3 regions of the Cellulomonas palmilytica genome follow, and region 2 is predicted to be linked to each of the others. Evidence: riboswitches for the same ligand, from Rfam matches in the RefSeq annotation. Region 2 holds a riboswitch; each other region holds the start of a gene.
What was found. Region 2 has a riboswitch for thiamine pyrophosphate ahead of F1D97_RS00740 (ABC transporter substrate-binding protein). Riboswitches for the same ligand answer to the same signal wherever they lie in the genome.
Positions count from the first base shown of each region.

Region 1 (9,683 bases), 340 kb from region 2:
GTGCGCTGCGCGATCTCCTGGATGAGCTGGTAGCCGTGCATGGGCTGCTCCGCGAGGAGCAGCAGGATCGCGGCGCGCGTGTCGCCGCGCCCGGCGCGACCGCGGTGGCCGCGAGGGCCGCCAGGGCCGTGGGGACCGCGAGGTCCGAAGCCCGCGCCGAACGGGCCGGGGCCGAAGCCGGGGCCGAGCGCGGGACCGAAGCCCGGTCCGCCCGGCGTCTCGGGCCATCCGCCGCGGGGACCGAAGCCGCGACCGCCGCGACGTCCGCGCCGCGGACCGTCCCAGCCCTCGGGGCCTGCGGCCCAGGGGCCGCGCTCGGGTCGACGACGTCGCTCGCCGCGCTCGCGGCCGGTGATGTTCTCGATCGGGTCGGGGCGCTCGTCGCGCCGCCCGCACCCTGCGTGATCGTGTCGCATCGGGGTGCCTCCTTGAGGTTCAGGGGTGCGTCGGTGTTCCGACGGCGAGTTAACGATATATCGCCAATACATCGCCGACAACCCCTCGTGGTCGACATCCCCCGGTCCCTGCCCCCCGCGACCCCGCCATCCCTCCGGCTTCGCCACCCCAGAGCCGGAGCAACCACGGGGTCGACGAGAACAGGCCCGGGGGCCGACCGCGGGGGTGAGGGGAGGCGGGCCTAGGCTGTGGGCGCGTGATCCCCTTCGGGTTGGCGCTGTCCGCCGGTGTGCTCGCGGCGTGGCAGGTGCGGCGGCTGCGGCGACGCGGTCAGCGAGGCGCGCTGCTGCTGACGACCGGGGGGCTCGTCGTCGGGTTCGTCGTGCTCGGCATCGCCGCGTGGCACTGGCAGCAGGGCCGCGCGGCCTACCTGACGCTCGTCCTCGCGTTCGTCGTCGCGACGCTCCTCGGCCGTTCCGACGAGCCCGAGCCGCACCCCGAGAGCGCCCCGCCCGACTGACCGCGCGACGACCGCACGAGCAGGGGGTCAGCCCGTGGTGATCAGCCCGTGGTGACCAGGGGCTCGTGGACGCCCGCGCCCCGCCACCACGCCTGCCAGCGCGCGGCGACGTCCGCGAACGCGTCCTCCTGCAACCCGAAGACGGACAGCACCGCGGTGACCGTGCCGTGCGGAGGGTGGGAGCCGACGGGCGTCTCGAGCAGGACGAGCAGCGAGTCGGTCACGCCGTGCAGCCGGATGCCGAGCTGGTGGTCCGTCTTGTAGAGCAGCGTCCCGCCGAGCATCGTGCCGTCCGGCCGCTGCGCCTGCAGGTGCCCACCCACGGGCACACCACGCACACCGTGCAGCCCGAGCCGGTCGAGCAGGCGCGTGCGGCGCTCGCCGGCGTCGGCGTCCTGCACGACGAGCGTGCGGCGCTCCTGCCCGGCCTGGTGCGCGAGCGCGAACTGCAGCTGGTGGACGTCGGTGATCCACCGCTCGTCGACCTCGTCCATGTTGCCGTCGAACCGCACGGGCAGGGCGTCGTGGCTGCGCCGCGTCACGACGACCCGCGTGAGGTGCGGCTCGTGCGCGGCGGCGGTCACGCTCAGCACGTCGTGGTTCGGCCACGTGAGGGTGTGGGTCGTCGAGTCGTGCTCGACGTCGCGTCGCTCGACCGCGGAGTCGACGAACGCTCGCGCGCCCGGGTCCTGGCCGCTCGCGTCCGCGCCGTACCACCGGCTGACGAGCGCGGGCTCCCGCAGGTGCTCCCACACCGTGGCGAGACCCGCGGGGATCTCGAGGGACACGACCTCACGACGGTCCAACGTCATGGCGCTCACCTGCCCGTCTGGTTCGTCGTCTTGGACGCTAGCCCCGGGACCAGGACCGCGCACGTCGACCCATCCGACGACGAGGACCCGCGACGCCGCACGCGAGCGGGCGGCGGTCAGCGCGCGGACGGCGGCGCGAGCGAGGGGAGGGCGACGATCGCGCCGGGAGCGACGCGGAGGTGGACCCGGTCGCCGGGGGACGCCATGAGGCCGGGAGCGGCGCCGGCCGTGACCTCGCCGACGCCCGGCACGTCGACGTGCAGCGTGGGGCTCCCGCGGCGTGAGCGGACCGCGAGCACCACGCCCGCGAGCGCGTCGTCGTGGTCGGCGGTCCCGGCACGGTCGTCGTCCTGCACGACGAGCGCGCCGGGCGCGAGCGCGAGCGTCGCGTCGGCGGGCGGGTCGCCCGCCGCGTCCCGCACCGGCCGCGGGGCGTCTCCGGCGACGACGAACGCCTCGTAGCCGAGGAAGCGCGCGACCTCCTCGCTCGCGGGTGCGCGCCACAGCTCCGCGGGGGCGGCGACCTGCAGCAGCCGGCCCGCGGACATCACGGCGACGCGGTCGGCGACGGCGAACGCCTCGTCCTGGTCGTGCGTGACGAACAGCGCGGTGGTGCCGGTGGCGAGCAGCGCGGCGCGCAGGTCGAGCGCGAGGCGCTCGCGCAGGGAGCGGTCGAGCGCGGACAGGGGCTCGTCGAGCAGGAGCAGCCGCGGGGCAGGCGCGAGCGCCCGCGCGAGCGCGACGCGCTGACGCTCCCCTCCGGACAGGGTGGCGACCGACCGCGGACCCGCACCGGGCAGCCCGACGAGCTCGAGCAGCCGCTCGACGCGCGCGGCGACCTCTGCGCGCGGCCGGCCGGCGAGCCCGTAGGCGATGTTGCCCGCGACGTCGCGGTGCGCGAACAGCTGGCCGTCCTGGAACATGAGGCCGAAGTCGCGCCGGTGCACGGGCTCGCCGGCGACGGACCGCCCGTCCCACGTGACGTCGCCGCCCGCGAGCGGCTCGAGACCTGCGACGGCGCGCAGCAGCGACGACTTGCCGCAGCCGGACGGACCGAGCAGCGCGAGCACCTCGCCGCGGGCGACGTCGAGGCGGACACCGTCGACTGCCGTCGTGCCGGGTCGGTGGCGGCGCGCGGACGGGTAGCGCACGACGACGTCGCGCACGCCGAGCCCGGTCGATGCACCGGGGCGGGCGCGGCCCGCGGCCCCCGCCGGGCGCGCGGCACTCGTCGGACCCGTGCCCGTCGGGACGTTCGTCGTCTCGGTGCTCTCGGTGGTCACCACTCGCCTCCTTCTCCCGCGCGCCGCAGCCGCTCGCACACCGCGACGACGCTCGCGGTCAGCAGCGCGAGCACCACGGACGCCGCGAGCGCCGCGCCGTAGGACTCGGGCCCGGGCCGGCCGATGAGCCGGAAGATCACGACGGGCAGCGTGGGCCGGTCGGGCCGCGCGAGGAACGCCGTCGCGCCGAACTCGCCGAGCGACGCGGCGAACGCGAACCCGACGGCCAGCCCGAGCGCGCGACCGGCCAGGGCGAGGTCGACGGAGCGCAGGACGCGTCCGGGTGCCGCGCCGAGGGTCGCCGCGGCCTCGCGCAGACGCGGGTCGATGGCCCGCAGCACGGGCAGCACGGTCCGCACGACGAGCGGCACGGCGACGACGGCCTGCGCGATCGGCACGAGCAGCGGGGAGCGGCGCAGGTCGAGGTCGAGGCCGAACGGCTGGTGCATCGCGAGCAGGAACCCGAACCCGACGGTCACGGCGGACACCCCGAGCGGCAGCATGAACAGGGCGTCCATCCCGGCCACGGCGCGGCGCGCGGCGGGCCGGCGGGGGCGGCGGGACACGACGAGCGCGACGAGCCCGCCCACGAGCAGCGCGAGCAGCGTCGCGTCGACCGCGGTGCGCAGCGACGTGAGCGCGGCCTCCCAGACGGTGACGGTGACGCCGCCGCGCACGCTCGACAGCGCGACGTAGTGGTCGAGCCCCCACCCGTCGCCGACGCGCAGCGAGCGGACGACGAGGTTGACGAGCGGGAGCGCGAGGAGCGCCACGACGAGCGCGGTGACGGCGGCCGCGGCGCGTTCGAGCCCGAGGCCGTCGTCTCGTGGCTCCCCGGCGCGACGGCGCAGGCGCAGGGGCCGCACGGCCGTCTCGGGGCTCGCGAGCGGGAGCGCGCGCTCGCGACGCCCGCGCGCGCGGTTGGCGACGAGCAGGGCGGCCACGACGACGACGAGCTGCACGACCGACAGCACGGCGGCGGCGCGCAGGTCGAGGAACTGCGTGGTCTGCACCCAGATCTCGGTCTCGACGGTCCCGTAACGCAGGCCGCCGAGCACGAGGACCGTGCCGAACGCGGTGGCGCAGAACAGGAACACGAGCGACGCGGCGGACGCGATCGCGGGTGTCAGCGCGGGCAGCGTGACGGTCCGGAACGCGCGCCAGGGCGTCGCGCCGAGTGCGCGGGCGGCCTGCTCGGCGCGCGGGTCGAGGCGCTCCCACATGCCGCCGACGCCGCGCACGACGATCGCGTAGTTGAAGAACACGAGGGCCGCGACGACGGCGGCGAACGTCCCGTCGAGGTGCAGGAACCCGAGCGGCCCGTTCTCGACGAGCAGGGACCGGAACGCGACGCCGACGACGACGGTCGGCAGCACGAACGGCACGGTCACCAGGGCGCGCACCGCGGCGCGCCCCGCGAACCGGCGCCGGTAGAGCACGTAGGCGCCTGGCACGCCGAGGAGCACGCTCACCGTCGTCGCGACCCCGGCCTGCGCGAGCGTCTGCCCGATGATCCGCCACGTGCGGGGCCGCGCGAACACGTCCGCGAACCCGGACAGGTCCAGCCGCCCGTCGGAGACGAAGCCCCGCCCGACCATCACGGCGACCGGGTAGGCGAAGAACACGACGAGGAACGCGAGCGGCACGAGCGCCGCGACCGTCCACGCCGCCCCACGACCGAGGCCCGCGCCCCGGACGCGCGCACCGGTCGACGGGCGTGCGGGCCCGTCCGGTGCGTCGCGCACGGGGCGCGGGAGTGCGGTCGTCGCGGTCATGTCAGCCGATCACGGTCTGCGACCACGTCGAGAGCCAGACGTCACGCTTGGAGGCGATCTCGGCCGGTGCGACCTCGAACGGGTGCTCGGCGAGCGGCGCCCACAGCGTCCACCCGGCGGGCAGCACGACCTCGGACGCGACGGGGTACATGTACATCGAGCCGGGGATGTCGACCTGCACCTCGTAGGACAGCAGGTAGTCGAGCAGCGCCCGCGCGCCCGCGGGGTTCCGGGCGCCCGTGAGGACGCCCGCGTACTCGACCTGGCGGAAGCACGTGTCGAGCAGCGCGGACGTCGTCGGCTCGTCGGCGCCGTCCGGCACGGTCGCGGGCGGCGACGACGCGTAGGACAGCACGATGGGGCGCGGCCCGTTGCCGCCACCACCGGAGAAGTCGGTGAAGTACGCGTCGGACCAGCCGTCGGCGACCTTGAGGCCGTTGTCGACGAGCTCGTCCCAGTACTGCGGCCACGCGTCGCCCTTGGCGCCGACCGTGGCGAGCAGGAACGCGAACCCGGGCGAGGACGTCACGGCGTTGGGCACGACGAGCAGGTCCTTGTACGCGGGCTTCGTGAGGTCGTCGAGCGTCGTCGGCGGCTCCACGTCGTGCTTCGCGAACCACGCGTCGTCCACGTTGAGGCACACGTCGCCGAAGTCCACCGCGGTGAGCGCACCGTCGGTGTCGCCCTCGACGGCGAAGCCGAGCGCGTCGGCGGCCGCGTCGCCCTGCGACCGGTACGGCTCGACGACCCCCTCGGTGAGGGCACGCGACGCGAACGCGTTGTCGATGCCGAACACCAGGTCGCCGAGCGGCGCGTCCTTGGTGAGCACGAGCTGGTTCACCAGGGCCCCGGCGTCGCCGGGCTGGACGACCTCGACCTCGACGCCGGTCTCCTCGGTGAACTTCTCGAGCAGGCCGTCGGACAGCGCGAACGAGTCGTGCGTGACGAGCGTGACGGTGCCGCCCAGCTCGGGCGACGCGGTGGCCCCGGCGGTCCCGGAGCTCCCGGGAGGCGTCGGGGCGCCCGCCTGCGGGTCGTCGTCCGTGAGCGAGCAGCCCGCGAGGACGAGGGCGGGGACCAGCAGACCGCCGAGCAGCGCGGCCGTGCGGCGGGTGGGTCGGGATGCGCGCGTGCGGCGCACCGTCGGACCGGTCATGGGGTGGTGCCTCCTGGCGTCGTCTGCGAGGAGGGGTCCACCGGCCCGTCGCACCGAGCACCCCGGCACGACGGGGCGGAGGTGAGAAGTCCCGACTCCCTACGCCGGTATCACCCGGATCAGGTTCGAGGGTCTGCGGTTGTCCCGCACTCTCAGCGCCCTGGTGCCAACCCGGCGCTCCCCTGTCGTTCAGGGGTCGATGCTACCCGCGCCCGCGGGGTCGACCTGCGGGCGCGGGTGGCACGTGCGTCACTCCCGGAAGGCGGGACGCCCCTCGCGGCGGCGTGCTACGACGACCGCGCCGGCACCGCCGACGCCCAGGCCGAGCGCCAGCAGCGCGAGCAGCGCCACCTCGACACCGGTCACGGCGAGCGGCGCACGGTCGACCGGCTCGGCCTGGTCGACGGGCGCGGCGGGCGCGGCGGGGTCGGCGGGATCGACGGGGTCGACGGGGTCGGCGGGGTCGGCGGGGTCGGCGGGCGCCTCGACGTGGAGCGTGTGCCGGTCGGTGGCCGACGCCGCCCTGCCGTCGAGGCCGGGCGTCGAGGACGACACGGTCGCGGTGACGACGACGTCGCCGGTCAGCCACGAGGCAGCGGACACCCGCAGGTCGAGCCGGGCGACCTCGCCGGGGGCCAGCGGGGCGTCGAGCGCGCACACGACCGTGGACGTGCCGGAGCACTCCCAGTCCGCCGTCGACGCGGCGGCGACGTCCGCGACGTCCACTGCGGACGTCAGCCCCGCGGGCAGCGTGGCCGTCACGACGACGTCGCGCGCGTCCGACGGGCCGCGGTTCGCGACCTGCACGCGGTACACGCCCGTGCCGCCGGCGACCGGCGCGGTCAGGACGGCCGTCGCGAGGCTCAGCTCGGCGTGCGCGGTGACGGTCGTCGTGACCTCGTCGTCGTCCTGGTCGCCCTGCCAGCGCGACCCGACGACCGCCGTGGTGACGACGTCGCCCGTGACGCCGGACGCGACGGCCACGTCGAACGTGAACGACGAGGCCGCGCTCGCACCGACGCCGAGGACGCCGTCGAGCGCGCACACGACGCTCGTCGTGCCCGAGCACGTCCAGTCGTCGTCCGACGAGACGCCACCGGCGTAGCTCAGGCCCGCGGGCAGGTCGGCGGTCACGACGACGCCGTGCGCGGCCGACGGGCCGTCGTCGCGGACCGAGACGCCGAACGTCCCGGTCCCGCCCGCGACGAGCGCGTCGACGACCGTCGTGGTGATGCCGAGCGACTCGGCGTGCGTGACGGCCGTGCTCGTCGCGTCCTCGTCGTCGTGCGCGTCGTCGCCCTGGCCGGTGGCCGGCGTGACCTCCGCGGTCACGACGAGCGGGCCGTCCGCCGGGAGCAGCGTCGCGTCGACGAGGCCCGTGACGTCGACGCCCACCGACGCACCGACCGCGAGGTCCCACGGGCGCTCGCAGGTCAGCGTCCGGCCGGACACCGCGCAGACCACGCCCGTCTCCAGCAGCGTCGTCACGGACAGGCCCTCGGGCAGCGTCACGGTGACGACGACCGGGTCGGCCGCCGAACCGTGCGAGACCGACGGGCCGTGGTTGGTCACCACGGCCGACCACGTCGCCGAGGCGCCCGCGGCCGCGGAGCTCCCCGTGCCGCGGTACTCGCCCCGGCCGCCGTCGTACGAGTCACCGCCCGCGGGGTCCGTCACGTGCGTGACCGCCACGACCGTGGTGTGCGCGGCGGCCGACCCGCTCGCGGACCCGGCGGCCGAGGTCGGTGTCGCGTGGTAGCGCAGCACCACGGAGGCTCCCGCGTCGAGCCGTACGCCGGCGGGCAGCACGTCCGACCAGGTGAGCGTGCTCGTGCCCGTCGGGTCGTCCAGCGCGACCGCGCCCGCGGCGCCGACCTGGACGGTCGAGCTCCCGTCGACGTACTGCCATCCCGTCGGGAGGGTCGCGGTCAGCTCGACCGACGCGGCCGGCCCGCTGCCCGCGTTGGTCAGGACCACCGCGTACGCGACCGCCTGGCCGACGACCACGGGGTCCGGGGTGGTCTGCGACACGGTGGCGTCCACGCGCGGCAGCTGCGGCGTGACGCTCACGTTCGCCGGGGCGCTGGGCCCGTACGAGCGTCCGCCCGTGGGCAGCGACGTCCAGGACGTCGCGCGCGCGGTGCTCGTCAGGGTCCCGAGCGCGAACGTGTCGGCGTCGTCCAGCATCACGTCGTAGCCGACCTCGTCGTGGTCGCCCGAGGCGACGGACGCGACCGTCCGGCTCAGCCGGCGCGTCGAGGAGTCCCACGTGGAGCGCGCACGCCCGGCCCGCGGGCGGTAGCGTCGGCGTCCATGGCAGCCAAGCCCTCGACACCGATGCTCGCGAAGATCGTCGGACTCGCCACGGCGGCCGCAGCCGCGTGGCTGGCGAACCAGGCGATCAACCAGACCTGGAAGGCCGCGCGCGGCCACAAGCCGCCCAAGGCGGAGGACCCGGGCGACTCGCAGCTCGCCGAGATCCTCGTCGCCGCGGCACTCTCGGGTGCCGCCGTGGCGGTCGCCCGCGCGCTCGCGACGCGCGGTACCGCGCGGTTCGCCGTGAAGTCCGACCTGACGGACTGACCCGCGACCTGCGCCGTCAGGGCCGCAGGTCCGGGACCGTCGTGATCCCGAAGACGTCGCGCATCGCGCGCCGCGCCGCGAACCAGCCGCCGAGCCCGTGCACGCCCGGCCCCGGCGGGGTCGACGACGAGCACAGGTAGACCCCGTCGAGCCCGACCGCGTACGGGTCGGGCCGCGGCGTGGGCCGGGCGACCATCTGCCACATCGTGATCGCGCCGGCCGCGATGTCGCCGCCCACGTAGTTCGCGTTGTGCTCGGCCATCCGCGCGGCGGGCACGCACCGGCTCGCGACGACGACGTCGCGGAACCCCGGCGCGTACCGCTCGACGTGCGCGGTGACCGCCTCGGTGACGTCCACGTCGGAGCCCGCGGGCACGTGCGCGTACGTCCACAGCGGCCGCAGCCCGCCGACGACGCGCCCGGGGTCGACCACCGCGGGGTCGCTCAGCAGCGTCATCGGGCGCTCGGGGTGCTGACCGCGCGCGACCTGCGCCTCGGCCGCCGCCATCTCGGCACGCGTCCCGCCCAGGTGCACGGTCCCCGCGAGCGCGACCTCCGGGTCCGTCCACGGCACCGGGCCGGAGAGCACGAAGTCGACCTTGCTCGCGCCGTCGCCGTACCGGAACGCGGACAGGGCTCGGCGCGCACGGTCGGGCAGCCGGTCGCCGAGCACGTCGACGACCGTGCGCGGGCTCGTGTCGAACAGGTAGGCGTGCGCGCCCGGCAGGTCCGCGGCGGTCCGCACGGGGTGGTCGGTGACGACCTGGCCACCGTGCGCCTCGAGATCGGCGCGCAGCGCGTCGGTGATCGCACGCGACCCGCCGCGCGGGATGGACCACCCCTCGCCCGCGTGCGCGAGCGAGGCCAGCAGCAGCGCGGTGCCGGCGGCGGCGAGCGACGGCAGCGGCGTGCTCGCGTGGGCCGCCACGCCGGTGAGCAGCGCGGGCGCGACGTCGCCGGAGAACCGGCGGTCCCACGCGCGCGTGCCCTGCTCGAGCACCGCGAGCCCGAACGCCGCCGCGGTCGGCACGCCGCCCGGCAGCAGCCCGGGCGGCAGGTGGCGCTTGTCGCCCAGCGCGATGCGCACCACGTGCGGCCACTGCTCCGACAGCCGTCCGACGAGCGTCCGCCACGCGGGCCCGTCCGCGCCGAGCGCGT
Region 1 is NZ_CP062221.1:484,831-494,513, forward strand. Features, by position in the region: gene F1D97_RS02465 (PadR family transcriptional regulator) at 1-416, opposite strand, end outside; gene F1D97_RS02470 (hypothetical protein) at 653-916, shown strand; gene F1D97_RS02475 (hypothetical protein) at 958-1,728, opposite strand; gene F1D97_RS02480 (ABC transporter ATP-binding protein) at 1,845-2,894, opposite strand; gene F1D97_RS02485 (ABC transporter permease) at 3,008-4,786, opposite strand; gene F1D97_RS02490 (thiamine ABC transporter substrate-binding protein) at 4,788-5,942, opposite strand; TPP riboswitch at 6,022-6,136, opposite strand; gene F1D97_RS17400 (DUF11 domain-containing protein) at 6,192-8,129, opposite strand; gene F1D97_RS02510 (DUF4235 domain-containing protein) at 8,256-8,525, shown strand; gene F1D97_RS02515 (phytoene desaturase family protein) at 8,542-9,683, opposite strand, start outside.
Region 1: linked by a shared signal. The riboswitch ahead of F1D97_RS02490 (thiamine ABC transporter substrate-binding protein) and the one ahead of F1D97_RS00740 (ABC transporter substrate-binding protein) in region 2 are both predicted to bind thiamine pyrophosphate.

Region 2 (9,683 bases):
CGGCGAGCAGACCGACCGTGCTGAGCCACGGCCGCCACGCGCCCGGGGGCCGCGTCACGAGAGCGCCGCGCGCTCGTCGGACACACGGTCGTCGGGCACGCGCCCGTCGGACACAGGGTCGTCGGACACGCGGTCGTCGGGCACGCGGTCGTCGGACACACGGTCGGCGCCCACGCCGAGGCCGGCGAGGACCGTGCGCGTGACGCGCTCGTCGGGGACGCCGGGCGTGCGCGGGCGCGGGTCGTCGACCGCGATCTCCTGCGCGACGACCGCGGGGCGGCCGGACAGGCGCACCACGCGGTCGCCGAGCGTGACGGCCTCCCCCACGTCGTGCGTGACGAGCAGCCCGGTCCACCGGTGCGCGGCCCACGTCGCGGCGAGCCACAGCTGCGCGTCGAGGCGGGTGAGCGCGTCGAGCGCGCCGAACGGCTCGTCGAGGAGCACGACGTCCCGGCCCTGCAGCACGGTGCGGGCGAGCGCGGCGCGTTGCCGCATCCCGCCGGACAGCTCGTCGGGCCGCGCGTCCGCAAAGGACTCCAACCCGAACTCGGCGAGCACGTCGCGGGCGCGGGCGCGCGCGTCACGTCGTCGCACGCCCTGCACGCGCAGGCCGAGCGCGACGTTGTCGCACACGGTGTGCCAGGCGAACAGGTGGTCCTGCTGCGGCATGAAGGCGGTGCGCGCGGGCGTGCCGGTCACGTCGAGCCCGCCGACGAGCACGCGGCCCCGGTCGGGTCGCAGCAGTCCCGCGACGACCGACAGCAGCGTGCTCTTGCCGCACCCGCTGGGCCCGACGACGCACACGAGCTCGCCCGGTCGCACGCGCAGGTCGACGCCGCCGAGCACCGGCAGCGGACCGCGCGCGCCGGGGCGCGCGACGTGCACGTCGCGGACCTCGAGCTCACGCACGGGCCACCGCCCGCGGGTGCGCCCACGGCACGGTCACGCGCTCGAGCAGCCACGTCAGCCCGTACAGGGTCACGCTGACGAGCGCGCACAGTGCGACGGCCGCGAGCACCAGGTCGGTGCGGAACGCCGCGCGCTGCATGTTCATGTACGTGCCGAGGCCCCGCACGGCGCCGACGTACTCGGCGAACACCGCCCCGACCACCGCGTACGTGACCGCGATGCGGAGCGCCGTGAAGAACCGCGGCAGCGCCCCGGGCAGGCGGACCCAGCGCAGCTGCTGCCACCGCGAGGCGCCCATGCTCGTGAGCAGCGCGGTCGCGCCCGGGCCGGCCGCGCGCAGGCCCTCGACCAGCCCGACGACGAGCGGGAAGAACGTCACGAGCGTCACGACGAGCACCTTGGGCAGCAGCCCGAACCCGAACCACAGCACCACCAGCGGCGCGAGCGCGACCACGGGGATCGTCTGCGACGCGACGAGCACGGGAACGATCCCGCGCCCGACCGCGGGCACCAGGTCGACCAGCAGCGCGAGCGCCCACGCGACCAGGACCGACACCCCGAAGCCCGCGGCGGTCACCCCGAGCGTCGCCGTGGTGTGCTCTGCCAGGACGTCGCGGTGCGCCCACGCCTGCTCGGCCACCCGACCGGGCGTCGGCAGGAGCCGCGGGTTCGCGACGCTGAGCGCCGCGACCTGCCACACCGCCCCGAGCACCGTCAGCACGAGCAGCACCGGCAGCGCCCGCGCGGCGCCGCGGGTCACGGCTCCCCCAGCAGGCTCGTCGTGAACGTGGTCGACCAGTCCGGACGCTCGGCGAGCGGCTCGCCGTCCGGCCCCGCGAGGATGCCCGCGTCGAACAGGAAGTCCCCGTAGCCGGAGACCTGGTCGAGCGTCATGGTGCCGACCGAGCCGTCGTCGGCGCGCAGCCAGTCGGCGGACAGCATCCGCTGGCTCTGCGTCACCAGGTCTGGGTCGGCGAACGCGTCCGGGTTCTGCTCGACGAGCAGCGCCGCGGCCTCGTCGGGATGCTCCGCCGCCCACGCGTACCCGCGCTGCAGAGCCCCGACGAACGCGCGCGCCGCCTCGGGCTCGTCGGCGACCCACTGCCGCGAGGCGTCCACCACCACGGCGTACGCGTCCGGGAAGCCGTGGTCCGTGTACTCCAGGTAGCGCATGGGCGTGCCCGCGCGCTCCGCCTCGATGCCCTCCCACGCGACGTACGGGATGGTGAAGTCCGCCTCGCCCGCGTACAACGCCTCGTACGCCGACGAGCCGAGCACGACGGTCGTGAACTCCCCCGTCCCGCCGTCCGCGCGGATCACCTCCTGCAGGAGCGGGACCTCGCCGGGCGTGCCGAAGCCCGCGTACGTCAGGCCGTCCAGGTCGCGCGGGCTGGTGATGCGCTCGTCGTCGGCCCGCACGCCGATCGCGGTCGCCCAGTGCTGCAGGACCGCGAGCACCGCGACGACGTCCGCGCCGGCGGCCTGCGCGATGAGCGACGAGTCGTGCGTGCTGATCCCCGCCTCGGCGGCGCCCGCGTCGACGAGCTGGTCGGGGGCGGTGTCGCTGTACGGCAGCACCTGCACGTCCAGCCCCGCCTCGGCGAACATGCCGCGGGCGATCGCCACGTACAGCCCGGTGTGGTTGGTGTTGGGCGTCCAGTCGAGCGCGAACCGCACCCGCGTGAGCCCGTCGTCGTCGCCGCGCGACGGGCCGGCGCACCCGCCGACGACGAGCGCGAGGGCGACGAGCAGCGCGCAGCCGCGCGCCCGGAAGGTGGTGCGAGACATCGGGACCTCTGTTCAGCAGCAGGAGTGGGAGCACGCCCGTGGCGCAGGTGGCCTCGCGCACGGCGAAGCACCCGCGCACGGCGCGCAGGAGAACCACCCGCGGGATGCGGGTGCGGATGCCGGGGCCGGTCGGTAGTCCGCCGGTCGGTGGTTCGCCCGTCGGCGGTTCGCCGGTCGGTGAGCGGAGCGCGGGACGCGAACGTCCGCGCGGGAGAGCCGGCGGGGTTACGCGCGCGGGTGGGCGTGCTCGCGGGGTGCCCGGTGGGGGCGGGGCGTGCGGTGCGGACGCATGCGGGTCATGCGCGACATCCCTTCGCTAGTGCTACCTAGATCAGGTTCGACGGGTGTGATCTCAGCCGCTCGATGCGGCACCCCGTGTCACGGAACGTGCTCACCGTAGTCCGGTTCGCCCCCGTCGACGACGTCCCTGTCCACCCCTCGGATGTGCGCTCAGCCGACGCTCAGCCGACCGTCTGCCGGCCGTCAGCCGGCCGTCAGCCGGCCGTCAGCCGACATTGCCGTGGTCGCGGAAGTCGCGCCAGACGTTCTCGAAGAAGTCGTCGTCCTGCGGCAGGGGGCGCCGCGGCCGCCAGCGGAACACCGGCTCGCCGGCGGGGTCGTCGCTCGCGCGTCCGACGACCGCGTGCCACCCGTCGAGGGTCCGGGCGTGCGCGTCGGGCGTCGCGGGCGGGCGCCAGGCGGACTCCTGCACCTCGTCGTCGAGCGCGCCCTCGTCGAGGCGGAAGCGGAACACCTCGGGCAGGTCGAGCTCGTCGTCGGACCGGGGGCCGTACCCGACGCGCGGCAGCTCGCCCGCCGGGTCGGAGTACAGGACGGACCCGCGCGAGCGTCCCCCGTGCGCGACGTAGTCCGCCATCGCGGACAGGTACACGTACGCGGCGGTGAGGGTGTCGCGGACGAGGAACACGCGGTTGACGGAGCGGCGCGACGACGGGTCGGCGCTCACGGTCCGCTCGTACTCGGTGAGCCAGGCGTGCACCTGGTCGAGCGCCTCGTGGATGGACTTCTCCGAGCGGACGGGCCCGGCCTTGGCGCTCATGAGCTCCTGCACACGGCGCAGCAGGTCGCCGGTGTCCTCGTCCCACCCTGCGGCGGCCCGCCCGGCCGCGGCGGCGACGAGCCCGGTCGCGGCCGCCTGGACCGGCGCGGCAGCCGCGGCGAACCGGTCGAGCGCGACGGGCGCGTCCCTGCGCCGCGCGGCGATCAGCTGCGCGGCGCGGGTCGCCCCGACCTGCCCGCTGTTGAGCGCCGCGCCACCCGGCCGGTAGACGCCGTGCGCGCCACCGGCCTCGCCCACGGGGAACAGCCCGCGCACGTTCGACTCCCACCACGCGTCGACCACGAGCCCGCCGTTGTTGTGCTGCGCGCACACGTCGACCTCGAGCAGGTCGGTCTCGAGGTCCACGTACGGGTTCTTGCGCAGGTAGAACTGGTACGCGGGCTCGTTCATGCGCCGCAGCCGCTGCACCGGGGTGCCGAACAGCACGCCCGCGCGCTCCAGGTAGTCGCGGGCCTCGGGGCTGAGCGCGGCGGGGTCGAGCTCGTCGCGCACGGGGTTGCGGCGGAAGTCGAGGAACACGCGCCGCCCGCGCAGCACGGTCTCGCGGTAGACGAGCAGGTCGACGAGCGACGAGCCGTCGCGCGCCTTGCGGACGTCGAACGGCCACTGGTAGCCCTTGAGGAACACCAGGCCGAGCAGCCGCCCGTAGTCGCCGATCGCCTCGGTGAGGAACTCGCGCTCGTCGCCGCCGTCGGCGTCCGTCGACACGAACCGCGGGATGACCTGCATGTACGTGCCGGACACGTTCCACCGCGGGTGCGTCGAGGCGAGCCCGAACTGCCACTCGGTGAGGTTCTTGCCGTGCACGCCCGCCCGGTACGCCGCGCCGGAGGCGCCCCACTGCCCGTGCGGGAACACGCGCGTCGCGTACATCCCCGCGGGGCCGCCGGTCGCGTAGACCACGTTGGTGCAGCGGAACAGCAGGAACGGCGACTGCTCGCCGTCGTGCCGCACGTCGGTCCGCAGGACGAGCAGCCCGACGACGGCGCGCCCGCCCGGCGCGTCCGCGGCGGGGACCGTCACGAGGTCGACCACGCGGCACTCGTCGAAGACGCGCGTGCCGTTGCGGTGCACCTTCGCCTCGAGCCGCTCCACCATGGTGCGGCTCGTGTACGGACCGACGGACGTGGCTCGTCGGCGCGGGTCGTGGTCGGTCTTGTAGCCGACGAACTCGCCGTACCGGTTCTGCGGGAACGGGACGCCCAGGTCGCACAGCCGCAGGAACCCGCGCGCGGACAGCGCCGCCTCCGCGAGCGCGTTGTCGCCGTCCATCGCGCCGCCCGCGAACAGCGTCTGCGCCATCTCGTGCACGGAGTCGCCGTCGCCGCCGCTGAGCGTGAGCTTGTAGTACGTCTGCTTGTCGGAGCCCGCGTTGCGGGACGCACCCGCGTTGACCTTGTCGGCGACCATGACGACGTCGTCCTGGCCGAGCTCCCACAGGCGGTCGGCGGCGCAGAACCCGGCCGAACCGGTACCGACGACGACGGTGTTCGCGGTGACGACGGGGACGTCGGTCTCGCCGATGCGGACGAGCACGGGGTCGTGGCGGTGGGGCATCGTCGGCTCCTCGTCGCTGGTCACGGGGTCGGTCACAGGACGGGGACGTGCATGCCGCCGTCGACGTGGAAGACCTCGCCCGTCGAGTACGGCGTCGCGCCGGACGCGAGCATGGCGACCGCGCCCGCGACGTCGGCGGGTCGGCCCCAGCGCGCGATGGGCGCGAGACCGTCGGCGAGCAGCGCGTCGTACTTCGGCGCGACGCCCGCGGTCATGTCGGTCGCGATGACGCCGGGCCGCACCTCGTGCACGACGATCCCCTCGGGCGCGAGGCGCACGGCCCACAGCTGCGTGGCCATCGCGACGCCCGCCTTGGAGACGCAGTAGTCGCCGCGGTCGGTCGAGACGGTCGTCGCGGAGATCGACGAGACGTTGACGACCGTCGCGACCGGCTCCAGCGGCGGCGCGGTGAGCGCGCCGCGCAGCGCGACGACGCGGCGCGCGAACTCCTGCGTGAGGAAGTACGGCCCGCGCAGGTTGATGCCGAGCACGCGGTCGAACGACTCGGTGGTCGCCTCCAGCAGGTCGGCGCGCTGGGCGGGCGCGACGCCGGCGTTGTTGACGAGCACGTCGAGACGGCCCCACGCGTCGAGCGCGTCCTGCACGTAGCGGACGTGGTCGGCGGGTTCGGCGACCGAGCCGCGCACGTAGCGCACGGCGTCGTCGGAACCGGCGAGCTCACGCAGCTCGGCGAGCACGTCGGTGGGTTCCTCGCGCGTCGCGAGGATCGAGACGGCGTACCCGTCGGTGACGAGTCGTCGGCTGATGCCGAGCCCGATGCCCCGGTTGCCGCCGGTGATGAGTGCGACGCGCGCCACGGGCCGTCCCCTCTGTCGTCGGGCTCGTCGTCGGGCTCGTCGTCGAGCCGTCGGAGAGCGGGACGCGACCGCGCCCCGCGTCCCGATCGTGGCAGAGGGCGCCCGGTTCGGCAAGCGCTTTCCGCTAGCCGAGACCGAGGCCCAGCTCGTCGACCAGCACCGCCTGCCCGGTCGCGAGCGACCGGTTCGCCGCGATGCCCACCGCCACCGCGCGCAGCCCGTCCGTCATCCCCGCGCTGCGCCCCAGCGGGTCGTCGGACACGCGCAGGTGCCGGCGGAACACGTCCTTGAGCAGGATCGCGTCCCCGCCCCCGTGCCCGCCGATGCCCGCGGGGATCGGCACCTCGCGCGGCGCCTCCCAGTGCCGCTGCACCACGAGCCGCTCCCCCTCGGGCCGCACCCGCTGCCCGCCGGCCGCCACGGGCGTCGCCGACGGGTCGAGCACCGCGCGCCCGTCGTCGTCCACCGCGATCGCACCCCGCTCGACCACCTCGAGCTCGGCGCGGCCCGCCGTCCCGTTGATGGCGACCCGGTAGCCCTCCCAGGGGCTGTGCGCGTTGAGCGAGTACGTCATCGACGCCCCGCCGCGGTAGTCGACGACGAGCGAGGCGTTGTCCTCGATCGTGATGCCCGGCGCGAACACGTCCCGGTCGCGCAGGTACCCGTCGTGCCGCTCGGCGTCCAGGTACAGCGCCGTGAGGCGAGCGTCGCGCGTGAGGTCGAGCGCGAACGGGTCGCCCTGCACGCCCGTCCCGCGCTCGGGCCGCGGACCGAGCCCGCGCGCGCGAGCGTTCTCGTCGCCGTAGAACCGCAGCCCGCCCGACGCGAACACGCGCGCCGGCACGTCCCCCAACCACCAGTTCACGAGGTCGAAGTGGTGGCTCGACTTGTGCACGAGCAGCCCGCCCGACCACTCCTTGTCCCGGTGCCAGCGCCGGAAGTAGTCCGCGCCGTGCACGGTGTCGAGCACCCACTCGAAGTGCACCGACGTGACCGTCCCGATCTCGCCCGCCGCGACCACCTGGCGCAGCGTCGAGTTCCGCGGCGAGTAGCGGTAGTTGAACGTCATGACCACGTCGTTGCCGCTGCGACGCACCGCGTCCGCGATCGTGCGGCAGCCCTCGACCGTCGTCGTCAGCGGCTTCTCGACGACGACGTGCGCGCCCGCGTCGAGCGCACGCGCGACGAGGTCCGCGTGCGTGCGGTCGGGCGAGGTCACGACGACGACGTCGACCCGCTCGTCGGCCACCATCCGCTCCAGGCCGTCGGGCGTGTACCGCGGCAGGCCGAGCGGCTCGTCGCGGCCCAGGCGCCGCGCGGCGTGCGCGTCGTAGTGGTCGATCCGCCCCGGGTTGGGGTCGAGCCACGCGACGAGCTGCGCGACGTCCGCGTGCTCGCCCGTGATCGCGTCGACGTACATCCCGGCGCGGTGCCCGGTCCCCGCGACCGCGTACCGCAGCCGCTCGCCCGGCGGTGCGGGCGCGTAGTCGGGCACGACGCCCGCCCCGGGGACGGTCGCGCGGTGCGACGCCGGGCGCGGCGCGGTCGGGTTCTGGTCGCTCGGCTCGTGCACGGTTCCTCCTGACGGCCTGCCGGCCTACGGGCGGGCGAGGGGCGCGGTCACGGCCGCGGGCTCGGCCTGCGCCGCCGCGAGCGCGAACGGCGCGCCCAGCTCGGTGAACGTCGCGGGTTCGAGCGCGGCTCGCTCGCACCACGCGGCGATGCTGCCGACCACGGGGTGCCGGTCCTGCCCGACCCCGCGCCAGCGCAGGTGCGCGGCGGGGACCTGACGCGGGTCGGGCGCGAGCCGCACGGCCTCGAGCACGCGCATGAACGCACCGGTCGACGCGACGTCGCAGCGCAGCCGCGCCGACGGGTCGACGCGCGCGGCGAGCAGGTCGTCGAGCAGGTCGACGCGCGCGAACGTCCGCCGCCAGGACTGCGTGCGGGTGTGCACCTCGAGCTCGTCGTGCTCGTACAGCAGCGTCGCCTCGCCCGCGGTGCCGCGCACGACGACGCGCGCGGGCGTCCGCTCCGCGGCGGCGAGCGTGAGCCCGGCGCCGACCGTGACCCCGCCCGCGGTCCGCACGACGAGCGAGGACGTGTCGTCCGCCTCGATCGGGTGCGCGTGGAACTGGTCGAGGCGCACGTCGAGCACGTCCGCCGCGGTCCGGGCCCCCGCGACGCGCAGCGCGGTCGCGACGGCGTGCGCGAGCGGGTTCGTCACGACGCCGTCGACCACGTCCACGCCGTCCAGCCGGCGCTTCCCCGCCCACCGGGCGCGCGCGTAGTACGCGGCCGTGCGGACCCACGTCCCGACCGCGCCGACGACCCGCACCTCGCCGAGCGCACCCGACGCGACGAGCCGCTCGAGCTCGTCGACCGCGGCCGACCCGAACGACTGGAACCCGACCTGGCAGCGGCGCCCCGTCTCCTCGACGAACGCGACGAGCTCGGCGTGCTCCGCGAGGGACGCGGTCGTCGGCTTCTCGAGCAGCACGTCGCACCCGGCGCGCAGGGCGGCGCGCGCGAGCGGCAGGTGCGTGTGGATGGGCGTCGCGAGGACGACGACGTCGGGCCGCTCCGGTCCGGCGAGCAGGTCGTCGAGCGCCGGCACCCACCGCGTGCCCGGCGGGACGTACGCGAGGTCGTCGACGGGCCGCGGGTCGACCACGGCCGCCAGCCGCGCGGCGCCCTTCCCGGCGAGCCGCAGCACGTGGCGCACGTGCGTGTGGCCGTGGCCGTGGACGCCGACGACCGCGACCGCGGGTGCGCCGGTCATGACCACGCACCCGCCGCGAGCGCGTCGGCCTCGTCGGCGTCGACCGCCCGGTCGAGCACCACGGCGGCCATCCGCACGACGAGCTCGTCGCCGTGCGCGACGTGCAGCGGCGCGTCCCACGCGAGCGCCGGTCCGGCGCCCACGTACTCGGCGACGCGCGCGAACCAGGGGCGCACGGCGTCGGGGTCCTGCACGAGCAGCAGCGTGGTGGCGGCGGTGTCGCGGCGCTGCACGAACGCGAGCCACGGCGAGTCGCTACCGTGCACGGACGCCTCGCCGACGAGCCCGCGGCCGAGCGCGAGCGTCGAGTGCGCGCCCGGCAGCCGCCAGAACAGCCCGCCGTAGCCGGCGTTCGCCCGCCCGTTGGTGCCGGGGCTCTCGATCCGCAGGTCGCGCTCGGTCGCGCGCAGCACCGACGTCCAGCGCAGCGTCCAGCCGCCCGCCGCGGGCGCCGCCGCGAGCGTGCGCGTCTCGCGCAGCAGCACGTCGCCGTGCTCGTCGTACCAGGTCACCTCGTCGACCGCGGACCGCCCGTCGGACGCGACGCGCGCGCCCTGCCCCGCCTGCCGGCCGTGGTTCGGCAGCAGCGTCGGGCCCTCGTCGCGCACGTAGGTGCGCCCGCCCCAGTAGGACGTCCCGTTGACGACCGGCACCGCCATGGACACGCCGTAGTGGTGCCGGTGGTCGACGGGGCTCGTCTCGGTGAGGTCGACGCCCGCCGCGGACCGCACGGGGTGCAGGTACGGGC
Region 2 is NZ_CP062221.1:140,286-149,968, forward strand. Features, by position in the region: gene F1D97_RS00725 (ABC transporter permease) at 1-58, opposite strand, end outside; gene F1D97_RS00730 (ABC transporter ATP-binding protein) at 55-909, opposite strand; gene F1D97_RS00735 (ABC transporter permease) at 902-1,669, opposite strand; gene F1D97_RS00740 (ABC transporter substrate-binding protein) at 1,666-2,697, opposite strand; TPP riboswitch at 2,989-3,083, opposite strand; gene F1D97_RS00745 (FAD-binding protein) at 3,203-5,335, opposite strand; gene F1D97_RS00750 (3-ketoacyl-ACP reductase) at 5,368-6,153, opposite strand; gene F1D97_RS00755 (Gfo/Idh/MocA family protein) at 6,278-7,726, opposite strand; gene F1D97_RS00760 (Gfo/Idh/MocA family protein) at 7,751-8,935, opposite strand; gene F1D97_RS00765 (DUF6807 family protein) at 8,932-9,683, opposite strand, start outside.

Region 3 (9,683 bases), 1.7 Mb from region 2:
CGGCCGGAGAACGCCGACACCAGCGCGTCCTGCACCACGTCGGGCGCGTCGTCGGCGCCCACCAACAGCACCGCGTACGAGAGCAGGCGTGCATAGCGCTCCCGCACGACGTGCTCCAGCAACGGTTCCCAGCTGCGCCCCACGACCCCTCCTCGGCTCCCTCACCACCAGAGCGTCGGGACACCACTGCGGGGTTGTGCCGTGCCGCGGGGTTGTGCCGTGCTGCGGGGTTGTGCCGTGCTGCGGGATTGTGCCGTGCTGCAGTGGTGCCGCGCTGCGGGGTTCATGCCGCCGAGGACGAGGATCGCACCGGCTCGGGATGACGACTCGGGATGAAAAGCCGCGCCCCGGGTGTTCGGCTCGACGTGCACGCCGTCGAAGCCACCCGCGCCGGTGGACCCGAGGTCCTGTCGTCCGTCACCCGACCCGACCCGACGCCGGGGCCGCACGAGGTGCTCGTGCGGGTCGCCGCGGCCGGCGTCAACTTCATCGACACCTACCGTCGCGGCGGGGTGTACCCCGCGCCGTTCCCGCACGTCCCCGGCTCCGAGGGCGCCGGGACGGTCGTCGCGACCGGCGCGCAGGTCACCGGGTTCACCGCCGGTGACCGCGTCGCGTGGTCCGCCGCTCCCGGCTCGTACGCCGAGCTCGTCGTCGTCCCGCAGCGCGAGCTGCTGCACGTCCCGGACGGCGTGGACGACGAGGTCGCGGCCGCGCTGCCGCTGCAGGGCATGACCGCGCACTACCTCGTCACCTCCACGGCCCCCGTCGAGCCGGGCACCCGGGTGCTCGTGCACGCGGCCGCCGGCGGCGTCGGCCTGCTGCTCACGCAGCTCGCGACCCAGCGCGGCGGGCACGTGATCGCGACCGTCGGGTCGGTCGAGAAGGAGGCGCTCGCGCGCGCAGCGGGCGCCGCCGACGTGATCCGCTACCGCGAGCTCGACGACCTGACCACCGACCTGCCCGCGCGCGTGCGTGAGCTGACCGACGGGCGCGGGGTCGACACGGTGTACGACGGCGTCGGCCGCGACACGTTCGACGCGTCGCTCGCGTCGCTCGCCCGCCGCGGCACGCTCGTGCTGTACGGCGCGTCCTCCGGTCCGGTCCCGCCCATCGACCCGCAGCGGCTCAACGCCGCGGGGTCCGTGTTCCTCACGCGTCCGACGCTCGGGGACTACGTCGCCGACCGCTCCGAGCTCGAGTGGCGTGCCGCCGAGCTGTTCGGCGCGGTCGCCGACGGTCGCCTCGACGTGCGCGTCGGTGCCCGCTTCCCCCTGTCGGCCGCGGCCGACGCCCACCGCGCGCTCGAGTCGCGCGCCACGACCGGAAAGGTCCTCCTCCTGCCGTGAGCCCTGCTGTGAGCCCTGACCTGGGCACGTCCACCCCGAGCCCCGTCCGCACGATCACGGTCGAGGTGTGGTCCGACGTCGCCTGCCCGTGGTGCTACATCGGCAAGCGCCGGTTCGCGACCGCCCTCGCGGCGTTCCCGCACCGCGCGCACGTCGAGGTGGTGTGGCGCGCCTACCAGCTCTCCCCGGACACCCCGCGCGGCCCGGGCCGCCCCGAGGCCGAGGCGCTCGCCGAGCTGAAGGGGCTCCCGCTCGACCAGGTGCAGCGGATGTTCGAGCACGTCACCGCCGTCGCCGCGGGCGAGGGCCTCGCGTACGACTTCGACACGGTGCTGACGTTCAACACGTACGACGCGCACCGCCTCGTGCACCTCGCGCGCGAGACCGGCGGCGAGGCGCTCGTCGAGCGCACGCTCGAGGCGCTGTTCTCCGCGCACTTCGAGCGCGGCGCGGACCTCGGCGTCACCGACGCGCTCGTCGCGGTCGCGCGCGAGGCCGGGTTCGCGCTCGCCGGGCTCGACGACGACGCCGTCGCCGCGTTCCTCGCGGGCGACGCGCAGTCCTCCGCCGTCGACGCGGACATCGCCGCGGCGCGCGAGCTCGGCGTGAGCGGCGTGCCGTTCTTCGTCGTCGACCGCCGGTACGCGGTCTCGGGTGCCCAACCCGCGCCGGTGTTCACCCAGCTGCTCGACGCGGGCTGGCGTGAGGCGAACCCGCTCCAGGTCCTGGCCGGGGACCCGGCCGCCGACGCGTGCACCGACGACTCGTGCGCGATCTGACCCCGGTCCCCACGAAAGACGTCATGGGCGACGTCACGGGCAACCTCACGGGCGAGGTCACGGGCGTGGTCGTCGTGCGGGACGTCCGGGCCGACGACCTGCCGCTGCTCGCCGCGCTCAACGACGCGGCGGTGCCCGCCGTCAACGCGCTCGGGCTCGACGGGCTGGCCGCGCACGTGCCGGGGTGCGACGTCGCGGTCGTCGCGCACACGGACGACGAGGTGCTCGGGTTCCTGCTCGCGCTCGCGCCCGGCGCGGCGTACGCGAGCGAGAACTACCGGTGGTTCGCGCAGCACCGGCCCGGCTCGCTGTACGTCGACCGCATCGTCGTCGCGCCCCACGCGCACGGCCGCGGTGTCGGGCGCGCCCTCTACGCCGCCGTCGACGCCCGCGCCCGGGCGCTCGGGCTCGGGCGCGTGACGTGCGAGGTCAACCTCGACCCGCCCAACCCCGGCTCGTCGGCGTTCCACGCGCGGCTCGGGTTCCGGCGCGTCGGGGAGCTCGACACCAAGGACGGCACGGTGCGGGTCGAGCTGCTCGAGCGCACGCTGGATCGGGGCCTGAGCAGCGGGGCTCTCCCCTAGGCTCGCCCTGCGGACCCACGGCGTCGTGGTCTCTCGCTCCGCGCGTCGGCGGCCCGCACCGCACCACGACGCGCCCAGGAGGCCCCCGCATGACGACATCCCCGGACGTCCGCCCCGCATCCCGTCCGCTCACGGAACCCGTCGGCACCGTCGTGCCGTCGCAGGTCCCGACGCACTGGTACAACCTCGCGGCGGACCTGCCCGAGCCCGCACCGCCCGCGCTGCACCCCGGCACGCGTGAGCCGCTCGGACCCGACGACCTCGCGCCGCTGTTCCCGATGGCGCTCATCGCGCAGGAGGTCAGCACCGAGCGGTACGTCGAGATCCCGCAGACCGTCCGGGAGATCTACGCGCTGTGGCGACCGTCGCCGCTGATCCGCGCGCTGCGCCTCGAGCGCGCCCTCGGCACGCCCGCGACGATCTACTACAAGTACGAGGGCGTCTCCCCGGCGGGCTCGCACAAGCCGAACACCGCGGTCGCGCAGGCGTACTACAACGCGATCGAGGGCACGACGAAGCTCACGACCGAGACGGGCGCCGGCCAGTGGGGCGCGTCGCTGTCGTTCGCGTGCTCGCTGCTCGGCCTGCAGTGCGAGGTGTGGCAGGTGCGCGCGTCGTACGACGCGAAGCCGTACCGCCGCATGCAGATGGAGACGTACGGGGGCGTGTGCCACCCGTCGCCGTCGGACCTCACCGAGGCGGGGCGCGCGATGCTCGCGGCCGACCCGGACACCACCGGGTCGCTCGGCATGGCCATCTCGGAGGCCGTCGAGGTCGCCGCGCAGGACCCGGACGCGCACTACGCGCTCGGCTCGGTGCTCAACCACGTGCTGCTGCACCAGTCCGTGATCGGTCAGGAGGCGCTCGCCCAGCTCGACGAGATCGGCGCGAGCGCCGACGTCGTGTTCGGGTGCGCGGGCGGCGGGTCGAACCTCGCGGGCCTCAGCTTCCCGTTCATCGGCCGCAACCTGCGCGAGGGCACGTCGACGCGCGTCGTCGCGTGCGAGCCCGCCGCGTGCCCCTCGCTCACGCAGGGCGAGTACCGGTACGACTTCGGCGACGTCGCCGGCCTGACGCCGCTGCTCAAGATGCACACGCTCGGCAAGGACTTCGTGCCGCCGCCCATCCACGCGGGAGGTCTGCGCTACCACGGCATGGCGCCGATGGTGTCGCACGCGCTCGAGCTCGGGCTCCTCGAGGCGATCGCCGTCGACCAGGAGACCGCGTTCGCGGCGGGCCTCGAGTTCGCGCGGGCCGAGGGCATCATCCCGGCCCCCGAGTCGACGCACGCGGTCGCCGGGGCGATCGCGCACGCGCGGGCCGCGACGACCGACGAGACGATCGTCATCGGGCTCTCGGGCAACGGCGTGCTCGACCTGCCCGCGTACCACGACTTCCTCTGACGCTCTCGCGCCGTCGACGCCTCGACGACGAGCGGCCCGGGTCCTGCGGCCGGGCCGCTCGTCGTGTCACGCCACGGGCACGGCGTCCGCCGACGAGCGTGCGAGCGTGCCCGGCACCGCGGGGTCGTCCTGCACCTGGGTAGCCGGATGCGGCGCGGTGCCGACCTGGGCGAAGAACGCGACCTCGTGCTCGCAGGAGACGGCGAGCACGTGCCGCATCCGGGCACGGCCCGCGGCGTCCAGCGGGCGGGCGGCGGCGTCGGCCAGCTCGCGTGCCCGTACCGCCAGTTGGGCGAACTCGGTGTCGCCGTACGTCCCGAGCCAGTCGCCGTACGGGTGGGTCGCGAGATCCGCCGACAGGTGTGTGACCCGGGCACGCAGCTGCGCCCCGAGGTCGGCGTACACCCAGTAGCACGGGAGCACCGCCGCGACGACGTCGGCGTACGACCCCGTCGCCGCGACGGCGAGCAGGTGGTCGACGTACGCGGTCGTCACCCGCGACGGCCCCGCGACGCGGACCGCGCGCCGTCCGGCCCGCGCGAGGCGCTCGTCGTGCAGCCGTCGCTCGACGTCGAGGCACGCGGCGGCCCCGCGCGCGAAGAACGCCTGGCCCTCCCCGTCGGGCGCTAGCTGGCTCGCACGCGCCAGGACGCGCGAGTAGTCCGTGAGGTACAGCGCGTCCTGCCGCACGTAGTCCTCGAACCGCTCGGCAGGCAGCGTGCCCTCGACGAGCGCCCGCACGAACGGCAGCTCGGCCGACCGGCGCGTCGCGTCGGCGACGCGACCCGCGACGTCCGCCGTGAAGGCGCGCGCACCCAGACCGGGCGCGTGGTGCAGGTGGTCGACCGGGCCGTGCCCCGAGCCGACCTGCAGGCCCTCGCCCGCGGCGATCGCACCCGTGAGCCACCGCTTCGCCTCGCGGACCGTCTCGGGCCAGCCGTCACGCACGGGCCGCAGCGCCGCGACCGCGGCCGACAGCGAGCAGCCCGTGCCGTGCGTGCTCGTCGAGACGACGCGCTGCGCCGCGATCTCGACGACCTGGCCGTCCGGGCCGACCAGCGCGTCCGGGCTCGTCGACCCGCCCAGGTGCCCGCCCTTGAGCAGCACCGTGGTCCCGGACCCGCTCGCGAGCCGGTGGGCCTGGTCGAGCGCGTGCGCCCACGTGCCCGCGGTCGGCTCGTCCACCAGCACCGCCAGCTCGGGCAGGTTCGGCGTGACCAGGTCCGCACGCGCCACCAGCGCGCGCACCGCGGCCTCGGCCTCCGGCTCGAGCAGCCGGTCCCCGCTCGTCGCGACCATGACCGGGTCCAGCACGACGACGGGCCGACGGCCCGCGGCGCGCTGCCGGTCGAGCCACGCCGTCACCTCTGCCGCGACCTGCGGCGTCGCGAGCATGCCGATCTTCACCGCGTCCACCGACACGTCGTCGCTCACGGCGTCGAGCTGCGCGCGCAGGAAGTCCGGCTCCGGTACGTGGACCGCGCGCACGCCCCGCGTGTTCTGCGCGACGAGCGCCGTCACGACGGCCATGCCGTAGGCCCCGTGCGCGGCGAACGACTTGAGGTCGGCCTGGATCCCGGCGCCGCCGGTCGGGTCCGTGCCGGCGATCGACAGCGCACGCACGCGCGAGGCGGTCACCGTGCACCCGCCGACGCCGACACGACCACCGGGCTCGCGTTCCACGCCGCGACGAGCGCCGCGGCCGCGGCGGACGGGTCGGGGGCGGAGCAGACCGCGGAGACCACCGCGAGCCCTCGCGCCCCCGCAGCGCGCACCGCGTCGACGTCGTGCACGTCGAGCCCGCCGATGGCCACGACCGGCAGGTCGGTGCACGCCACCGCCGCGGCGAGCCCGTCGAGGCCGAGTGCGACGGCGGCCTCCGGTTTGGTGGGCGTGAGGCGCACCGGGCCGGCGCCGATGTAGTCGATGAGGTCGGCCGGGACCGCGCGCACGTCCTGCGGCCGAGCCGCCGAGACCCCGACGACCGCGTCCGGCCCGAGCAGGGCGCGCGCGTCGGCGGCCTCGAGGTCCCGCTGGCCCACGTGCACACCGTCGACGACGGCGCCGCGGGCCCGCGCCGCGAGCACCACGTCCACGCGGTCGTCGACCACGAGGCGGGCGGGCCCGGCGATGCGGACCGCGTCCGCCACGGCGACCGTGAGCGCGACGAGGTCACGCACGCCCGTGCGCGTCGCGCGCACCTGCACGACCCCGACGCCCGCCCGCACCGCGTCGGCCGCGACGTCCGCCGGGGCGCGCCCCGCCGCCGCGCACACGTCGGCGTCGAGCACCAGGTACGGCCCGCCGGGGAACGCGGGGCGCCGCACCGTCCCGGTCACGCTCGTGGCTCCCGGCACGCCCGCCACGCGGCTCACGCGGGGGCCCCGACACGCTCGTCGGCGGGCACGGGCTCCACCGTCAGCCGGTCGCCCAGCCCGACGACGTGCTCGGGCCGCAGCCCGTAGAGCTCGTCGAGCAGCGCGACCTGGAACGAGGCCGGTCCCCGCGCGGCGAGCGCGGCACGCTCGGCCGCGACGCCGAGCACGAGCGACGCGCCCACGGCCGCGGTCAGCGGGTCGGCGACCGCGGCGAATGCCGCCGCCAGCCCGCCGAGTGCGCACCCGGCACCCGTGATGGCGGTCAGCAGCGGGTCCCCCGCCGAGACCCGCACCACGGTGTCCCCCGCGACGACGAGGTCGACCGCACCCGACACCGCGACCACGCCGCCGGTCGCACGCGCGAGGCGCACCGCCGCGCCGTACGCGTCGTCGACCGTGTCGCGCGCGTCCACACCACGGCCCGACGACGCGAGGCCCGCGAGCGCGCGGACCTCGCTCGCGTTGCCGCGCACGACCGTCGGCCGCGCGGCGAGGAGCTGCTCGGCGAGCTGCGTGCGGACCGACAGCACACCGACCGCGACCGGGTCGAGCACCCACGGCACCCCCGCCCGGCGCGCCGCTGTCACCGCCGGCTCGAGGCACGCGCGCAGGTCCGGGCCGGGCGTGCCGAGGTTCGCGAGCACCGCGCCCGCGACGCCCGCGAGCTGCTCGGCCTCCCCCGGGACCGCCGTCATCGCGGGCGACGCGCCCGCCGCCAGCAGCGTGTTGGCGACGAGGTTCGTCGTCACCTCGTTCGTGAGGCACTGCACGAGCGGCGTGCGCGAGCGCAGGGCCGCGAGCGCCTGCGCGGCGTCGGCCGCGATGCCGTTGCGGCTCGGGCGACGGGCGCCGACCTCGTCGGGGCCGGCGGCGGAGCGGCCGGCAGGAGGGCAGGACGGAACGGCAGACGTCATGGAGACGACATCCCTTCGCTAGTACGAACTAGATCAGGTTCGGCGGGTGTGATCTCAGCCCTGCGCGCAGGGCACCCCGTGTCAGTGCGGCCAGGCTAGCGGTGCCGTGTCCTGTTCGTCCGCCCCGCGACCGCCCAGTGGGACGGCGCACGACGAGGGCGCCCGGCCGGAGGTGGTCCGGCCGGGCGCCCTCGGGTGGTGCGGTCAGCGCATCACGGCTTGGGCTTCGGGTGCGGGTGCCCGCCCTTCGGGTCGACCACGAGCCGCTCGCTCGCGGAGGCCTTCGAGTAGCCGCTGTCGCCGGCGTACGTCGCCGTGACCTTGACGGTCTTCGTCACCTTGGCGAGCGTGAACGTCGCCGTGCCACCGCTCAACGTCCCCAGGTAGGTCGTCCGGCCCACCTCGAGCGCCACCGTGCCGCCCGGCGCCGGAGCACCCGGCGCGCCCGCGACCGTGACGGTGACGACCGGTGTGCTGCCCTTGGTCACCGTCCAGCTCGGGGTCGTCAGGGTGATCGTCGGTCGCGCCTGGGTGACGGTGAGGGTGACCGGCTTCGAGGTCGACGCCTCGACTCCGGGCGCGCCCCCGTAGACGGCGGTGAGCGAGTGCTTGCCGACCGCGAGCGTGCGCGGGAGCACGACGGTCGCCGTCGCGGTGGCCGGCTTCGGCCTGCCCTTGCCGGACGTCGCGCTGCCCGGTCCCTCGGGCACGAGCGTCCCGGCCCCGAGCACCTCCTGACCTTCGCGGATCTGGACGACGCCCGTGGGCACGGCCCCGTCCGCCTTCACGGTGACCTTCGCCGTGACGTGGCCGCCGAAGGCGACCTTGTGCGGCGTGACCTCGAGCACCGTGGTCGACGACGACGTGGTCACGATCGTCACCGACAGGGTCCCCGTCGAGGCGTCGTGCCGGTCGTCGGTCGGGGTGAACACGGCGCGCAGGTCGTGCGAGCCCGCCCCGAGCTGCACGTCGAGCGTCGCGACGCCGCCCCGGACCGCCACGGTCCCGAGCCAGGTCGTGCCGTCCACGAACGTGACGGTGCCGACGGCGGCCTCGGGCGAGACCGCTGCGTGCAGCGTCTGCGTCGCGCCCGCGACCGGGTCGCCGGTCATCGTGAGCACCGTCGTCGTCGGCGTGGCCGCCTCGACGGTCAGCGGGACGTGCACCGTCGTGCCGCTCGGCGCCGCGACGAGCGTGAGCTCGTGCGCACCCGCCGAGGTCCCGACCGGGATCTGCACCGCGACCGTGGCCGCACCGCCGGTGACGGCGACCTCACCGATCGACTCCCCGTCGAGGCGGACGTCGAGGCTCGTGTTCTGCGGCGAGCCCAGGCTCGTGAGGTCGAGGCGGGACACCCCGAGGTCGACCGAGTCCCCGGCCGCGACCGTCGACGGCAGGCCGGACACGGCGACCGCGTGCCGCGCGAAGTCGGGCGACAGGTCGGGGTGCGACTCGAGGAACGCGATCCACGCGTCGCGGTCGACGAGACCCGAGTCGCGCGTGTCGGTGCCCTGCGTGAACACCCGGAAGTTGTCGCCGCCCGTCGCGAGGAACGAGAACGTGCCGACGCGGTAGTCCGCCTCGGGATCGAGCGGCTCGCCGTCGATCGTCACGGACGTGATGCGGCTGCCCTCCGGCAGGGTCGCGTCGTAGGTGTACGACACGTTGTCGGACAGCCCGAGCTGCAGGTACGCGCGTGACGGCACGTTGCCGTCGGCGTCCCGCTGCCACTGCTGGTTGAGCATCGTGAGCAGCTGCTCACCGGTCAGCGTCGTCGTCCAGAGGTTGTTCACGAACGGCAGCACCGCGTTCGCCTCGGCGAACGTGACGATCCCGTCGGTCTCCTCGGCACCCGACCTCGCGTAGTACAGCTCGTTGCGCAGACCGCCCGGGTTGACGACGCCGATCTGCGCGCCGCCCAGCCGCTCGTCGGCGAGCGTGTCCCGCAGCGCGTTCGCGACGAGGTTGCCGAGCGTCGACTCGCTCGCCCGGTCGTCGCGACCCGTCGACGGCAGCGGGCCGGAGCCCACGTAGACGCCGTCGACGTACGAGCCGCCCGTGTACGCGGTCGTGATGTCGGCCGTCACCGACCCCACGGGCTCGCTCCCGATGACGTCGGCGAACGCGATCGCCTCGTCGACGATCGCCTTGACCTGCGCGACGCGCGGGTAGGTCGCGATCAGCGTCTCGTCCGCGGTGGTGACCCGCGCGACGTTCTCCTCGGTGTGCGACACGACCTCGTCGGTCGCCGGGTCGTAGGTCAGGACGACCTTGCC
Region 3 is NZ_CP062221.1:2,290,871-2,300,553, reverse strand. Features, by position in the region: gene F1D97_RS10470 (sigma-70 family RNA polymerase sigma factor) at 1-143, opposite strand, end outside; gene F1D97_RS10465 (quinone oxidoreductase family protein) at 366-1,349, shown strand; gene F1D97_RS10460 (DsbA family oxidoreductase) at 1,346-2,128, shown strand; gene F1D97_RS10455 (GNAT family N-acetyltransferase) at 2,152-2,712, shown strand; gene F1D97_RS10450 (TrpB-like pyridoxal phosphate-dependent enzyme) at 2,802-4,115, shown strand; gene thiD (bifunctional hydroxymethylpyrimidine kinase/phosphomethylpyrimidine kinase) at 4,182-5,753, opposite strand; gene F1D97_RS10440 (thiamine phosphate synthase) at 5,750-6,490, opposite strand; gene thiM (hydroxyethylthiazole kinase) at 6,487-7,407, opposite strand; TPP riboswitch at 7,401-7,496, opposite strand; gene F1D97_RS10430 (ExeM/NucH family extracellular endonuclease) at 7,620-9,683, opposite strand, start outside.
Region 3: linked by a shared signal. The riboswitch ahead of thiM (hydroxyethylthiazole kinase) and the one ahead of F1D97_RS00740 (ABC transporter substrate-binding protein) in region 2 are both predicted to bind thiamine pyrophosphate.